Polymorphobacter megasporae: one gene and its partner. The protein of the gene in region 2 interacts with the protein of the main gene of each other region in a pairwise test. Links are inferred from orthologs where the notes say so. Each region holds a gene or a part of one and is shown on either strand. Other genes may lie near its edges.

Evidence for each region.
Region 1: the proteins of KTC28_RS07310 (region 2) and grxD interact in binary tests that used the Escherichia coli proteins (3 or more experiments, as listed by UniProt). The link is inferred for Polymorphobacter megasporae from one-to-one orthologs.

Annotation. Positions count from the first base shown.
Region 1 is NZ_CP081848.1:1,764,639-1,767,892, forward strand. What follows is about bases 17-2,955. They hold grxD (Grx4 family monothiol glutaredoxin), read right to left. Parts: upstream 1,682-2,955; coding sequence 1,352-1,681; downstream 17-1,351. Other genes in these bases: hemF (oxygen-dependent coproporphyrinogen oxidase), read left to right, coding at 17-545; KTC28_RS08295 (glycerophosphoryl diester phosphodiesterase membrane domain-containing protein), read right to left, coding at 586-1,299; KTC28_RS08305 (BolA family protein), read right to left, coding at 1,678-1,926; KTC28_RS08310 (DUF1476 domain-containing protein), read right to left, coding at 1,926-2,249; KTC28_RS08315 (DUF4349 domain-containing protein), read left to right, coding at 2,322-2,955. Also shown: more of hemF, read left to right, coding at 1-16; more of KTC28_RS08315, read left to right, coding at 2,956-3,206. UniProt on the Escherichia coli protein: Monothiol glutaredoxin involved in the biogenesis of iron-sulfur clusters.
Region 2 is NZ_CP081848.1:1,547,179-1,550,288, reverse strand. The notes cover bases 163-2,957. They hold KTC28_RS07310 (BolA family protein), read right to left. Parts: upstream 1,801-2,957; coding sequence 1,525-1,800; downstream 163-1,524. Other genes in these bases: cobS (cobaltochelatase subunit CobS), read left to right, coding at 2,545-2,957; KTC28_RS07305 (DnaJ domain-containing protein), read left to right, coding at 1,863-2,468; KTC28_RS07320 (metal-dependent hydrolase family protein), read left to right, coding at 163-1,378. Outside these bases: more of KTC28_RS07320, read left to right, coding at 89-162; more of cobS, read left to right, coding at 2,958-3,110. UniProt on the Escherichia coli protein: Involved in cell resistance against acid stress.

The DNA of each region.
Region 1 (3,254 bases), 220 kb from region 2 along the record:
CCACCGGGATCAGCCTCGTCGCACACATGGCGAACCCGCACGTCCCCGCGGTACACATGAACACGCGCTTCCTCGTCACGACCAAGCGCTGGTTCGGCGGGGGAGCCGACCTAAATCCTGCACTCCCGGTCGCCGCCGACACCGCCGATTTCAAGACGGCGTTCAAGGCAGCGTGCGACCGCCACGGCAGCGATTACTACAGCCGTTTCGACCGCTGGTGCGACGAGTATTTCTTCGTACCCCACCGCAACCGCCATCGCGGCGTCGGGGGCATCTTCTACGACCATCTCGAAGGTGCTTTTGCCGCGAATTTCGCCTTCACCCAGGACGTCGGGCGGACCCTGCTCGGTGTGTACCCGGAAATCGTCCGGCGGCACATGCACGACCCGTTCACCGACGCCGAGCGCATCGTCCAGCTGCGCTACCGCGGCCTGTATGCCGAATTCAACCTCGTCTACGACCGCGGCACGACCTTCGGGCTGAAGACCGGCGGCAACGTCGAAGCGATCCTGATGAGCCTGCCGCCGCTGGCGCGATGGGATTAATCGACTGCTGATCCTCCCCTAAGGCGGGGAGGATCTAAGATTAGCGCCGCAACCGCAGGTAGATCAGCGCTATACCGACCGCGTTGAACACCGTGAACAGCGCGCCGACGACTCCGCCGATTACGCTCGAGATTACCGCTCCCGCGGCGCCCGCACCGAGCCCGTTCAGCGCCGTCGCCACGCCGCCGCCGATGATCGCGGCGATTGCCGACAGCGCGAGGAACCACGCCGCCCACATGATTGTGAAGGCGATGATCCGCCAGCCGTTGCCCTCGGTCAGCTCCCAGCTTCGCCGGACCGCAGCGATCGGGGCCACGACGCCGTCGATGACGAGCGGCATCGCCAGCGTCAGCCGACCCGCCATGTAAAGGCCGGGGACGATGAACAGCAGCAGCCCCGCGCCGATCGGCACTGCCGCGAGCAGCAGCGCGACGACAAGCAGCGGCCATAGCCGCAAGGCGACGAGCAGCGCCTCACCGACCGACCGGTCGATCCCGCTCGCCTTGTCGATCGCCAACCTAACGATCGCCGCCTGCGCTACGATCGCGATCAGCGACGGCAACACAAGCGCGCTGAAAACGAGGTTGGGCGTCAGCTCGGCGGGAGTTTTCGGCAGCGCCGGGCCAAACAGCTCGATCGCGACGCCGGGCAGCAGGACGAACGCCGCCGCGATCGGCAGGTATAGTTGCATTCCCGTGGTGGCTGCGGCGAAGGTCTCCCGCCACAATCCGGTAATCGAGATCTGATAATTCATGCGCGGACGCCAATGCGGCGCAAGCGCAGATCCAACACTGTCATCGGCACGCTCAAGCAGCGCGCGCGACGCCCTTTTCGGTCACCATCGTCTCGAGTTCGCCTGACTGGAACATCTCCATCATGATGTCGGAGCCGCCGACGAACTCGCCCTTGACGTACAACTGCGGCACCGTCGGCCAGTCGCTATACGCCTTGATGCCCGAGCGGACCTCGGGGTCTGCGAGGACGTCGACGGTCTCGTAATCGACGCCGAGGCGCTCGAGGATCTGGATCGCGGTCGACGAGAAGCCGCACTGCGGGAACAGCGGCGTCCCCTTCATGAACAGCACGACGTCGGTGCCGCCGACGAGCGCACCGATCTTCGCATTGATATCGGTCATGGTGTGGTCTCCTGAACGGGAAGCGCTGTGGTCAACTGGAGAGCATGCAACTCGCCGCCCATCCTGCCGCCGAGGGCATTGTAGACGAGCTGGTGCTGGCGGACGCGAGGCATGCCAGCGAACGCACCGGAGACGACGCGCGCGCTATAATGGTCGCCGTCGCCGGCAAGATCGGTGATCGTTACCTGCGCGTCGGGTAGCGCGGCAACGATCGCAGCCTCGATGTCGGCGGCTGCCATACCCATCAGGCAACGTCCATGATCTGGTGGCGGGCTTCGGCCTGCGCTGCCGCCATCGCCGCGCGGACATCTTCGTCAGTAACCCCGAGATCGCGGACCTTCAGGTCGGTGACGATCTTGTCGAACACACCTTCGTGGCCGCTCTTCTCGAACTCGGCGTGGACGACGGCGCGGGCGTAATCTTCGCTGGCTTCGGGTGTCATCCCGAGCTTGCCCGCCGTCCACATCCCGAGCAGCTTGTTTGCGCGCGCAGTGATGCGGAACTCGACGTCGGCGTCGTGGGTGAATTTGGCCTCGAAGCCCGCTTCGCGCTCGTCGAATGTCGTCATGGGGATCCTTGGAACGATGTCATCCTGTGTATAGGGTCGCGCAGGCCAAGGTTCAATCGTGGGGGAACGGCGATGGCGAAGCTGCGGGTAGCGTTGCTCCTTGGGCTGACCGTCGCCGCGTGCGGCCGCAAGGGCGATACTGGCGCGCCGACACCGCAAATTTCTGTCGCCCCAGCTGGCGTGAAGAGTGCGGCGCCGTCACGATCCGGGCCCGGGCAGCCGCCATCGGCGCATCACGACGGTGCTGCGTTTATCGCTTACAGCTACAGCCTGGGTTTCGAACTTCCCGCGCGTCGCATCGACGAAGTGCAGCGCGCGCATCGGACTGCGTGCGAGGCACTGGGTCCGTCGCGATGCCAGCTGATCAATGCATCGCGCAGCGGCGGCGAAGGTGATGCCGCCGAGGCGCATCTCGACCTGCGCATCGTTCCGGACGAGGTGAAATCATTCGAAGCGCGACTCGCTGCGACGACCGGCGATGCCGGCGGGACGATGCTTACCAGCAGCGTCACGGGCGAAGATATTACGCGCGAGCTGATCGACGCCGACGCCGCGCTCAAGGCGAAGCGGACCCTGCGCGACAGGCTGCAGACGTTGCTCGAACACCGCGAGGGACGGCTGTCGGACCTGCTAGCGGTGGAGAAAGCGCTGAGCGAGACCCAGCAGCAGCTCGACACCGCGACCGCCGAATTGAGCGAGCTCCAGCAGCGCGTCAGTTTCTCGAAGCTCAGCATCGATTATCGCTCGACGCAGCCGCTCGGCTCGACCGCGCGTCCGCTAGCGACTGCGGTGGCGGAGGCCGGCCAGACGATTTCGACGAGTCTCGCCCTGCTGTTGACGGTGGTGGTGGCCGTCGTGCCGTGGCTCGTGCCCGCAGGGCTGCTGCTTTGGCTGGCCGGCAAACTTCGCGCTCGGCGCGATGCGCGGCGAAAAGGATCGCTCATTCCGCCGCCGTGAACGCGCCCGCGTCATTGTCAGCGCCCCCCCGCCGCGCTATATCGCTTA
Region 2 (3,110 bases):
CCGAAGCACGCGGGCCCGGCGGGTCGTCGCGCGCTTGCGCCGCCGTCGCCGCTGGCTAGTGTCGATCCAATCAACCGGGGGACCAACGATGTATCGAGTTATTGCTGCCACGATGTTGCTCGCCGCGCCGGCCGGCGCCGAGACGATCGTCATCCATGCGGGCCGAGTCGTCACCGACGCCGCTTTGCCCGCGCGCGGTCCGTCGAGCATTGTCGTCACCGACGGCAGGATCGTGTCGATCGGCGCCGCCGACATGGCGGTCCCGGCGGGCGCGCGGGTCGTCGACCTGTCGACCAAGACGGTGATGCCCGGGCTGATCGACGCGCACGTCCACCTGACGCAGGATTCGGGGCTGCCGTGGTACGCGACGCTGCGCCCCAAATTCTCCGAGCCCTACGCCGCCGCGACCGGGCTCAAGAACGCGCTGATCACCGCCCGCGCGGGCTTTACCACGGTCCGCGACGCCGGCGGGCCGATCCTCGCCAGCCTCGCGATGCGCGACGCGGTCGCCGAGGGATCGTTTCCCGGGCCGCGCATCCTCGTCGCGGGGACGCCGTTATCGATTTCGGGCGGGCACGCCGATGCCGTCGTCGGGCTTGCCCCTGAACTTGCCGAGGCGATCAACGCCGCCGGGCAGAACCCCGGTGTCTGCGACTCACCCGAGGCATGCGCTGTCGACGTCCGCAAGATCGCCGCGAAGGGGGTCGACGTGATCAAGTTCATGGCGACCGGCGGGGTTCTCGACGACGGCGCGATCGGGCTCGAACAGCATTTCAGCGACGCCGAGATGAAGGCGATCGTCACCACCGCGCACGGCGTCGGATTGAAGGCGATGGCGCATGCCCATGGCGCGCGCGGTATCGAGGCGGCGGTCGAGGCCGGTGTCGATTCGATCGAGCACGGCACCTATCTCGACGAGAAAGACGCGAAGCTGATGAAGGCGCGCGGCACCTACATGGTCGCGACGCTGATGGCGTTCGAAGGGTTGAAGCTCCACATCGGCAAGGGCTTCTACACCCCGAACGTCGAGGCGAAGGCGCTCGAGACGCTCAAGATCGTCGGGCGGGGCCTGAGCATCGCCAACAAGTACGGCGTCAACATCGCGCTCGGCACCGACGCCGCGGTCTTCCCGCACGGCCGCAACGCCGAGGAGCTCAACCTGATGGTCACCGAGGGCGGCATGACCCCCAAGGCGGCGCTGATCGCCGCGACGATGGGCGGCGCGCGCTTGCTCGGGGTCGACAAGGTCACCGGCACGCTCGAGCCCGGCAAGTTCGCCGACCTGATCGCGATCGACGGCGACCCGCAGACCGACCCCAAGGCGGTGCTCAGCGTCAGCTATGTCATGACCGAGGGACGCGCGATCCCGATGAAATGACGTCGTGGCAACGGTGCCGGCTACAGGAATCGAACCCGTGACCCCCTGATTACAAATCAGGTGCTCTACCATCTGAGCTAAGCCGGCCTGTGCCCGCTATGCGGCGGCGGCGGCGCGGGTTCAAGCCTCCCCGCGCCGCAGGCGGATTAGGCTTCGCCCGGCGCGGTCGCCTCGATGACGAGAGCGTGGACCTGATCGGGGGCCATCAGGTCGCCGAGCGCGGCGTAGACGGCGCGCTGGCGTTCGACCCGCGACTTGCCGGCGAAGGTCGCGGCCTCGACGCGGACGGTGAAGTGGCTCTCGCCCGCTCCCGAATGCCCGGCGTGGCCGAGATGGTCGTCGCTGTCGTCGATCACCTCGACTTGGCTCGGCGCGAGCCCAGCCACCAGCCGCCGTTCGATTTCTGCTGCGCGTGGTCCCATGTCGCTCTCCCGTTGTCGTTGCGAACGCCTATATCGGCTGATTGCGAACAGGATAACGCAGTTTGACCGAAAGCGGCCCCGATACCCCCCCCCCTGGAACGTCCCGCCCCCGCAGTCCCCGCTTTCACGGCCGCGTCGAGCGCGCCGAGCCGACCCCGTGTGCGCGCCCCGGCTGCCCCAACCCGGCGGAGTTCCGCGCGCCGCGATCGAACCGCGTCGCGGGCGAGATCGGCGGCTGGCAGTGGCTGTGCCTCGACCATGTCCGCGAATTCAACGCCGGGTACAATTTCTTCGACGGCATGTCGCCCGAGGCGATCACCGCCGCGCAGTCGCCGCTCGCCGGGTGGGAGCGCGCCGCACACGATCCGACGGTCCGGTTCAACGACCCGCTCGGCATGGCGCGCGACCGCTACGGCCCCGACGTCTTCGCCGGGCGGCGCGCCAAGTCGGGGCATGTCCTGTCCGACGTCGACATGAAGGCGTTGAAGTCGCTCGATCTCGGCGTCGATGCCTCACCTGCCGACATCCGCCGCGCGTACAAGTCGCTCGTTCGCCAGTATCACCCCGACGCCAATGGCGGCGACCGGACGCATGAGGGAAAGTTGCAGGCGGTGGTTCAAGCCTATACGCACCTCAAGTCCGCCCCCGCCTTCACGCGCCCCCGTTAGGAGCAGCCTTCCCGTGGCAAGTTTGCATTCGTCCGACGTCGTCCTCAGCAACGAAACCGTTCTCGACGCCCCCGACATGGAGGTCGATGCGCGCGAGATGTTCGGCGTCGACGTCGACATGAAGATCCCCGCCTTCTCGGTCGCCGACGAGCGCGTTCCCGACCTCGACCCCGGTTATGTCTTCGATCCCGACACGACGCTCGCGATCCTCGCCGGCTTTGCCTTCAACCGCCGGGTGATGATCCAGGGCTTCCACGGCACCGGCAAGTCGACCCACATCGAGCAGGTCGCGGCGCGGCTCAACTGGCCGTGCGTCCGGATCAACCTCGACAGCCACATCAGCCGCATCGACCTGATCGGCAAGGACGCGATCGTTCTGCGCGAGGGCAAGCAGGTCACCGAATTTCGCGAGGGCCTGCTGCCATGGGCGCTGCAGACTCCGACCGCGCTGGTCTTCGACGAATATGACGCGGGCCGCCCCGACGTCATGTTCGTCATCCAGCGCGTCCTCGAGGTCGAGGGCAAGCTGACCCTGCTCGACCAGAACCGCGTCATCCGCCCGTCGAAGTGGTTCCGCCTGTTCGCCACCGCGAACACCGTCGGCCTCGGCGACACGACCGGGCTGTACCACGGCACGCAGCA